One region of the Rhizobium sp. CFBP 13644 genome, then DNA from elsewhere that is predicted to be linked to it. Evidence: predicted binding sites of a transcription regulator. Region 1 holds the regulator's gene; each other region holds the start of a gene.
What was found. The regulator LexA, encoded in region 1, represses DNA repair genes until DNA is damaged. The targets are predictions, from matches to a motif close to TGTTCNNNNTGTGTTCNG.
Positions count from the first base shown of each region.

Region 2: IFT53_RS12200 (ATP-dependent helicase) is a predicted target of LexA. The motif match lies at 1,306-1,323, and genes of this name have one in related genera.
Region 3: IFT53_RS06360 (dehydrogenase) is a predicted target of LexA. The motif match lies at 905-922, and genes of this name have one in related genera.
Region 4: IFT53_RS21055 (ImuA family protein) is a predicted target of LexA. The motif match lies at 1,067-1,084, and genes of this name have one in related genera.

Region 1 covers NZ_JACYVF010000008.1:50,963-53,168, reverse strand. The annotation lists gene IFT53_RS18320 (glutathione S-transferase family protein) at 1-539, opposite strand, end outside; gene lexA (transcriptional repressor LexA) at 886-1,608, opposite strand; gene kdsA (3-deoxy-8-phosphooctulonate synthase) at 1,852-2,206, shown strand, end outside.
Region 2 covers NZ_JACYVF010000003.1:592,206-594,411, reverse strand. The annotation lists gene IFT53_RS12200 (ATP-dependent helicase) at 1-1,265, opposite strand, end outside; gene IFT53_RS12195 (LysR family transcriptional regulator) at 1,429-2,206, opposite strand, start outside.
Region 3 covers NZ_JACYVF010000002.1:260,371-262,576, reverse strand. The annotation lists gene IFT53_RS06365 (glycosyltransferase family 4 protein) at 1-794, shown strand, start outside; gene IFT53_RS06360 (dehydrogenase) at 997-1,242, shown strand; gene IFT53_RS06355 (FAD-dependent monooxygenase) at 1,590-2,206, opposite strand, start outside.
Region 4 covers NZ_JACYVF010000011.1:15,604-17,809, reverse strand. The annotation lists gene IFT53_RS21060 (GAF domain-containing sensor histidine kinase) at 1-155, shown strand, start outside; gene IFT53_RS21055 (ImuA family protein) at 1,147-1,899, shown strand; gene IFT53_RS21050 (Y-family DNA polymerase) at 1,820-2,206, shown strand, end outside.

The DNA.
Region 1 (2,206 bases):
TGCTTCGATGCTGGAGACAGCGCCGTTCCGTAGGTCTGAAACCGAAACGCAACCGGGCAGAAAAAGGCATCAACGGCTGTGAACTCAGCACCCGCGAGGAATGGACCGCCGTGGGCTTTTAGCCCCTGCTGCCACAAGACGTCGATCCGGGAAATATCTCTCTGCAATGCGTCCGATATGGATGACGGCCGTATCCGAAGACCAACGCTCATCGGATGGTTGTTGCGCAATGTCGAAAAGCCGGCATGCATTTCCGCAGCGGCAGAGCGAGACCAGGCCCGCGCCTTTGCATCCGCTGCCCATACGCCATCATGCTTTTCCGCAAGATATTCGGTGATGGCTAGCGATTCCCATACTGTCAGATCAACATCCACCAGGCAGGGAACTTTCGATGTCGGTGAAAACTCCGAAAACGCATGGTCCTTGTCATCGAAACGCATGAATCGCTCGGAAAATCCAATTCCGAGCGTGCGCATCAGCACCCAGATGCGCAGCGACCAAGACGAGTAATTCTTGTTGGCGATGAAAAGTTGATACATGGGCGGCGCTCCAGAAGGCAGCGATCAAAAAGAGAAAACTATCAGTAAACGAGAGAATTTCTTGCATAAAGCCATCCACAGCGATGGCATCATTCAAATTATTTGATGGCCGTCACCAACGTGGCGATCAATGCCGGGTCACAAGCACCGCCTTCAAACGCAACGGCGCATTTCCATGCCATAAGTATCTGCCGACATAACGGAAAATTCACTCAAAATCACACAATCGTAATGGAGTCGATACCCGGCTAACCAATTCTATCACCGCGCTGTGACTTGAGGTCCCGCGAGCGTCAACAGAGTTAAGACTGCGCCTGAAAAGCGAGGCAAGAGCCTGTCAGGCTGGTCAGTGATAACGCCTGATCAGACCAACTAGCTTTCCCTGAATCTTGACCCTGTCGGGTCCAAATATGCGGGTTTCATAAGCAGGGTTCGCAGCTTCAAGTGCGATAGACGCGCCGTTGCGACGGAAGCGCTTAAGCGTTGCCTCCTCTTCGTCCACCAGAGCCACGATGATATCACCGGGATTTGCGGTGCTGGTATCCTTGATAATGACGGTATCGCCGTCAAATATACCGGCTTCGATCATCGAATCGCCTTTAACCTCAAGCGCGTAATGCTCACCCGCACCCAGCATATCCATCGGCACGACCACATCATGAGTGTTGTTCTGAATGGCGGAGATTGGCACGCCCGCTGCAATGCGTCCCATGACCGGTACACTGACTGATTCGGAATTTCTGCTGTTGGAAGACGATGGCTGAGGCCGTTGCTCAACAGCTGCTGTTTTGCCGAGACTGCCTTCAATAACGCTTGGCGTGAAGCCGCGCTGTGGCTTTTCTGGGGGCGAATATGATTCGGGAAGCTTGATAACCTCAAGCGCACGCGCTCTGTTCGGTAGCCGGCGAATGAAACCACGCTCCTCCAAGGCTGTGATCAACCGATGGATGCCTGACTTTGAGGCAAGCTCGAGTGCATCCTTCATTTCATCGAAAGATGGTGGCACGCCGGACTCTTTCATTCTCTCATGAATGAATAGAAGCAGTTCCTGCTGTTTGCGCGTGAGCATGAAGAGACCCTTGACGATTCGAGGCGGAGATTCGGGAAACAAATACAGAACGAACACTATCTGTTCCATATGTGTTCTGCAATCCCTTAAAACTCAGTGAAAGTACAAACGAGTTTCAGCGATGCCCACAATCCCGCCGAATACGGTTCCTATACCGTGACTCGCTGTCGGCTTACTGCTACATGCGTTGCTAAGATCGGGCGCGATGCCCGTGCACTGTTTCATTTGTTCCAAGGGAAAACCATGAGTGCGACGAACAATCTGAAGGTCATTGCCGGCGAGGGTGCTGGAGCGGTCTCTTTCTCGAACACCGAACGATTTTCCCTGATTGCCGGTCCGTGTCAGATGGAAAGCCGCGACCATGCTTTCATGATTGCCGAAACGCTGGCCGAACTCTGCGGCAAGCTGGGAATCGGTCTGGTTTACAAATCATCCTACGACAAGGCCAATCGCACCTCGCTTTCGGGCCAGCGCGGCATTGGCATCGACAAGGCGCTTGAAGTTTTCGCAGAATTGAAGGCGCAGTTCGGATTTCCAGTCCTTTCGGACATTCACACCGAAGAGCAGTGCGTCATTGTTGCGCCCGTCATAGATATTC
Region 2 (2,206 bases), on a different contig from region 1:
TTCTGGGCGAAACGCAGCACCGCCAGCATGTCCTTCACATGGGCACTGTCGAGAAATTTCAATCCGCCGAACTTCACGAAGGGAATGTTTCTGCGCGTCAGTTCGACTTCGAGCGTGCCGCTGTGGCTGGATGTGCGAAACAAGACGGCCTGCTGTTTCAACGTCATCCCGGTTTCGCGGTTTGCCAGCACCTGCTCGACAATGAAATTCGCCTGTTCGGTCTCATCCTTGACGGTCACGAGTTTGGGTCGCTCAAGCGATTCCCGTTCGGTCCACAGGTTCTTGGTGAAACGCTCCCGCGCCAGTTCGATCACGCCATTGGCTGCTGCGAGGATAGGCTGGGTCGAACGGTAGTTCCGGTCCAACGTGATAACGTCTGCCGCCGGACTGAAGGACGCCGGGAAGTCCAGAATGTTGCGAACCGTCGCGGCCCGGAACGAATAGATTGATTGCGCATCATCACCGACAACGGTCAGTCCCCGCCCACCCGGCTTGAGCGCCATGAGGACGGACGCCTGCAGCTTGTTCGTATCCTGATATTCGTCGACCATGACATGGTCGAAGCGATTGCCAATATCGTTGGCGAGATCGGGATCGCTGACCATTTGCGCCCAATAAAGCAGGAGATCGTCATAATCGAGCACGTTCTGCGCCTGCTTTGCCTCCACATAAGCTCCGAACAATTCCTTCAACTGTTCTTCCCATGTGGCGACCCATGGATAGTGCTGGCGCAGGATTTCGTTTAACGGCGTTTCGGAGTTGACGGCCCGGGAATAAATCGCGAGACAGGTGCCCTTGGTGGGAAAGCGACTTTCCGTCTTGGAGAAGCCAAGCTCGTGCCGCACGAGGTTCATGAGGTCGGCGCTGTCCTCACGATCATGAATGGTGAAATCGAGGTTGAGACCGATCTGCTCGGCATACATCCTGAGCAGTCTCGCACCGATCCCATGAAACGTACCGGACCACGCAAGCGCGTCTGTGAGGATACCAGCATTGGCACCCAGCACATTACGGCAGATGCGCTCCACGCGACGAGCCATTTCCGAGGCGGCTCTGCGCGAAAAGGTCATCAGCAGAATGCGGCGCGGGTCCGCACCATTGACGATGAGGTGAGCCACACGATGCGCCAGCGTATTGGTTTTGCCAGAGCCAGCGCCAGCGATGATCAGCAGTGGCCCCGCCGTGTTGCCCTCCGCCAACCCGACGCCATGCTCGACAGCCCGGCGCTGTTGCTCGTTCAATTTTTCCAGATACGCAACTGCCATAAGAGCTCACTTGATGCCGAGAGTGAAGTTGGATAGCCTCACGAACAAATGCGGAACATATATGGTCGTTGGATGATTTGGAAGGTTGTTTTTTATATCTCTAAACAATCATCCATCTAGGGATGGTCTGCTTATACATAGCGGGCTCAAAGCGTGGCGCATTTCATGCCACCTTTAGAGCAGCGATCAGAGCCCTCAAAGCTGGTGGCGATTGCCTGCGGCTGGGGTGATACAGGAAAAAGCCAGGATAGCTTGGACACCAGTCCTCCAGAACCTGGATAAGGGTTCCCGCTGCGATCTCGTCAGCCACATCATGCTCATTGATGTAACCGAGCCCCGCGCCGGCACGAACGGCAGCCGCGGGCAGATCGCCATCATTGGCCACCAGGGGGCCGCTGGTGCGGATATTGATCTCTTTGCCGTCTTTCTCAAATTCCCAGGGGAGCAATCCGCCTGATGTCGTCAGTCGGTAGCCGATACAGGCATGACGTTCGAGGTCATATGGGGTCAACGGTGCAGGGTAGCGCTCGAAATAGCACGGCGTTCCAACCACCACCGTCCTTAAATCCGGGCCCACCTTCACCGCGACCATATCCTTGGCGACGGCCTCTCCCAGCCGAATGCCGGCATCGAAACCTGCGGCCACGATATCCCTCAGTCCATCATCGATATTCACCTCAATCCGCACATCCGGATTGGCCAGCAGAAACTCGGGCAGTTTTGGCAGAAGCACCATGCGGGATGCATAGGCGAAAGTGGTGATCCTGACCGTGCCGGACGGGTTGCCGCGCCACTCCGCCAATGCTTCCAGCCCGTTTTCAATATCGGCAAGCGCCGGGTTGAGTGATTGCAGCAGCCGTTCACCCGGTTCAGTCGGTGCCACGCTGCGTGTGGTGCGCGATAGAAGACGGACGCCCAGCCGTTCCTCAAGTCCGCGCATC
Region 3 (2,206 bases), on a different contig from region 1:
TCAGCCGCTTCGCGCAATTTGCCGCAGCCGCAGCAAGGGTGGTGAAGGAACAGACAGACGCGATCCCCTTTTACTCACCCGTCAATGAAATCTCGTTCTTCTCATGGGGCGGAGGCGATGCGGCCTATCTCAACCCCTTTGCCCGTGGCCGTGGCTTCGAGTTGAAAGTGCAACTGGCCAGAGCTTCCATTGCCGCCATGGATGCGATTCTGGCCGTGGAGCCAAGAGCGCGCTTCGTGCATTGTGACCCCGTCATCAATGTCATCACCGATCCCTCCCGACCGTGGGAGCGGGGCGTGGCCGAAGGCCATCGTCAATCGCAATTCCAGGGCTGGGATCTTCTCTCCGGGCGCATGTGGCCGCAGATCGGCGGTGCGGACAAGTATCTCGATATTGTCGGCGTCAACTATTACCACAACAACCAATGGATCCACGGCGGCCCACCCATCGATATGGACCATCCACTTTACAAGCCCTTCAGAACCATTCTGGTGGATACCTACGCCCGCTACGGCAAACCCATCTTCGTCGCGGAAACCGGCATTGAGGGTAACAGGCGTGCAAGCTGGATCACCTACATCCACCAGGAAGTGACCGCCGCCATGGAAAAAGGCGTGCCCGTTGAGGGAATATGTCTCTATCCCATCCTCAACCACCCCGGCTGGGATGATGACCGTCCTTGCGAGAACGGCCTGCTGGAAACCAGCTTTGAGAATGGGAAGCGCACTGCCCACGCACCTTTGGCAAAGGCGCTGCAATATCTTGCACCACTATCACGCAGTGCTGCGGAATAAGTATTCAAGGCTCCAGCCCCACCTTTGGTCGTGTCACACCCTGAGTGACACGACCGCTCAATCCTGCTCCACAAAAATCATCTCAACTGCGCCTTGACTCCATTAGCAATGAGAACATAATAAGAACACAGCTGGCACGGGGGCGCGTGCTTTCCGAAAAGACATTGCGGCAAGAAGGCTCTGAAACATGGAGATCGAGAACATGCGCCCACAATTTGAAACACCGGAAGCTGACCCGGTCGAACACGTCATAGCATGGCACGACGGGGATGAGCGCGAAGCGATCAAGACGCTGCTGGATGATATCAAGCATCTGCGCCACCAACTCGCCCTCGCCGCCGCCGCCATGGGCCACGGATTTACGCGAGGGTGGTTTCCCAGTGAGGCCAGAGAGATCGATGAAGTGGGTGTCTCTGGCGAAGGACGCTGCGAAAAAGCTGCCTCATAGGGGTGGCCGGCGTATCCAGAGCGGATGAGGACGGTTCTATCGTTTTGCGGGGAGGATAATGCTGAATGCCAGCAGCTTACTGACCGCTGTTTTCCTTGTCTTTTTTTGCCTGATCATGGTGCCACTTGATGGCATAGAACATGCCTATACCAAGGACGAGAAGCTTAAGAGGCAAAAGGACTATGGGGAACCAATCAACCCAACTCGAATCCGACATCTGAATACTTTCAAAACATTACACGACATGATCTGTCATGCGCAGCGTTACATCAAAGTGGCTGCTTCAACAACTTGTCGTATTGACGCAGCCCTCTCCGGGTTTCGGGCTCGAATGCCAGCCGGACGTGTCAGTCTATCGCCAATGCGGGCGCTGCGAGCCGCTTGGAGGTAAACCTGATGAACGGCCGCGATAGCATGATCGGCAGAAGCAATGACTGCATGAAAATGCCGAAACGGCTGCGAGGCACATAGTGGCCGCCGATCTTGCGCGACACCGCCTGCATCCGCGTTACCAGCGGCCTCATTCGGGCTTCATAGCTATTGAGTGCATCAACATGCCCCTTCTCGGCAAGTTCCGCAGCAAGAATGTAGGCTCCAGCCATGGCGGTGGACGTACCCTGCCCCGCCAGAAAGGTGAGACACCAGGCGGAATCGCCCAGAAGTGCGATGCGGCCCTCAGACCATTTCGGCATTTCGATCTGGGACACGGTGTCGAAAAAAGACCGGTCCCAGTCGATTGCACTCTTGAGGGCGGATGCGACAGGCTCCGGCCAGTGGCCAAACGTCTGTTGCAGCACTGCACGGCGCTCATCGGGATTGAGCCGGTCCGTACGCTCATCGCGCCAGCAGAAAAGGGTCGCCGCCGTACCATCGCCCACGGCGTAGAGGCCGCCCTGATGATCCACATCCATCATCCCGACGAAACTCGCATCAAGCGGTTGTTTCAGCGGCACGCGCCAGGCGC
Region 4 (2,206 bases), on a different contig from region 1:
GACGAGGTGAGGGGAAATCGGGTACGCAGGGCCTCGGCCTTGGCCTATATATCGCTTCTCAGATCGCCCGAGCTCACGGGGGGTGTATCGACGTTCATTCCGATTCGGTCGAGACCTGCTTTACCTTCAGAATGCCAATTTCTTCTGCGCCTTGAGCTAGGTAAGGCAATCGATTTGACGGCACCAGCCGATCCAGATGACTCACAAGGCGCATGTGTCCAGGCATGCAGTGCACTCTGGAAACATGTCGTCGGTCAACGCCTAGCGGGAGGAACTCACAATGGAGAGGGCGTGCCGAGGCGTCGGACCCAAACGGCGCGGTCGACTTGCTTCTCACTGCGGTCCACGGCAAGCGGCTGTTATGGCCTTGCCTTCGCGTGAAAATCATAAGCGATATCCAGACCATCTGATGTGTCGGGAACTTCCGCGATGGTTTTTGGTTAGATTTGCGAGATTGCGGTGTGTCAATCGGACACGACAGAGATGGTGAATGTAGCGGTTTTTCCGATTTCTCGCCGCAGGCAACGAAACGCCAGACGAGCGCCCAACCTGTCCACTGCTTTCTCGCTTTGGCCTTCAATTCGCGTCATCTCAGCCGCTATTGCGATCTCCGACATCTTCCAGGCAGGGGAACCGCGTTCCGCAGTGATCGCCATTTGGGTGGCAAAGGCGCTCGCACCCCATCGCCAGCCGTCGTCTCAATCGTGAGAAGCTGACCCCGGCACCGAACTGTTCGACCAGTGCCTTTCGCTCTAGTAGGTCCCGACGACCACACGGTGCACATGCGATCTCGATCACTGGTAGACGGCAATCCTTCAGCATCGGTCCTCCTTCGTTATCGGGCTTTGGTCGTCTTCTCGGCATCACGTTTCCATTTGCCCTGCGTCACCCGGTCTGGCAGACCGGCATCGCATCGATGTCCGCGCTGGCGTACCAAAAATATTTACGCCAGAAGGCCTGCGCCGGAATCTCCGCTACCATCATGATTCAACTCTATGAATCTTCGGCTTTGCTAATCCTAGGAGTAGATTCCTGATTTTCAGGTGTCTTGACGCCGCCGACGATAGGGAACAGAAGATGAACAATCAAGTTCTGGCGACATGATGTTGCACCTTTCCACTGCGATTTCGAAAGGATTCGTGACCAATGTCGGCTGCTCGCGATCAAGTGCTCGCTGATCTGCGCGAACGCATCTCTTCCATTCAGGGGGAGGGCGCAAGGAAGACAGGCTGTCTTCCATTTGGTGTCGAGGAGATCGACGCGATCCTTCCTGGTGGGGGCCTGGCCCATGGAGCCCTCCATGAATTCGCGGGTGGTGGTTCCGGAACCGTCGATGGCGCAGCGGCCGCTCTCTTTACCGCCGGGATCGCTGCTCGTACGAAGGGGCCGATCGTCTGGTGCCTCACGCGGCCCGATCTGTTCTTTCCGGCTCTTGCTCAGGCAGGCCTGCATCCGCGTAGGGTCATCTTCGTCGAGAGCGACAAGGAAGAAGATGTCGCTGCCAACATGGAAGAAGCGCTTTCCTACGGCGGCTGTGGCGCGGTCGTCGGCGAGATGGTGCGGTTGCCAATGGTCGTGAGCCGTCGGCTCCAACTTGTGGCCGAGCGAACGGGGACAATTGCCTTGGCAGTGCGCCGTTGGCGGAGGCAGACCGAGGCCAACGACTTCGGGCAGCCGACAGCATCAACGACGAGGTGGCGGGTGAGCGTGCTGCCGTCCGAAGAACTTCCGGTACCGGGAGTAGGGCGACCTAGATGGTTTCTTGAGTTGATGAGGTCCCGAGCGGGCGAGTGCAAAGAGTTCTGCGTGGGAGCATGTGATGGCAAGGGTCGTATCCATATTTCTGCCGGATCTGGCTACGGACAGGATCAGACGAAACGATCCCACCATACCGGATGATCAGCCGATCGCGGTCATCGCGCACAGTGGATCGAAGCGTTGGGTGTCGTCGGCAGATGTCGCGGCGCAAAAGATCGGTGTTCGCGTCGGGATGGCCGCGGCGAAGGCTCAGGCGATCTTCCGAGGGCTGATGCTAATAGATGCAGATCCCGCCGCCGATGCCGCCGCGCTGGAACGCATCGCGCTATGGGCGCTTGGGCACTATTCCCCAATAGTCGCCGTCGACGGTAAGGACGGTCTTGTGCTGGACACCGAGGGTGCCGATCACCTGCAGGGCGGAGAAGCAAAGATGATCAGCGGTATCGTG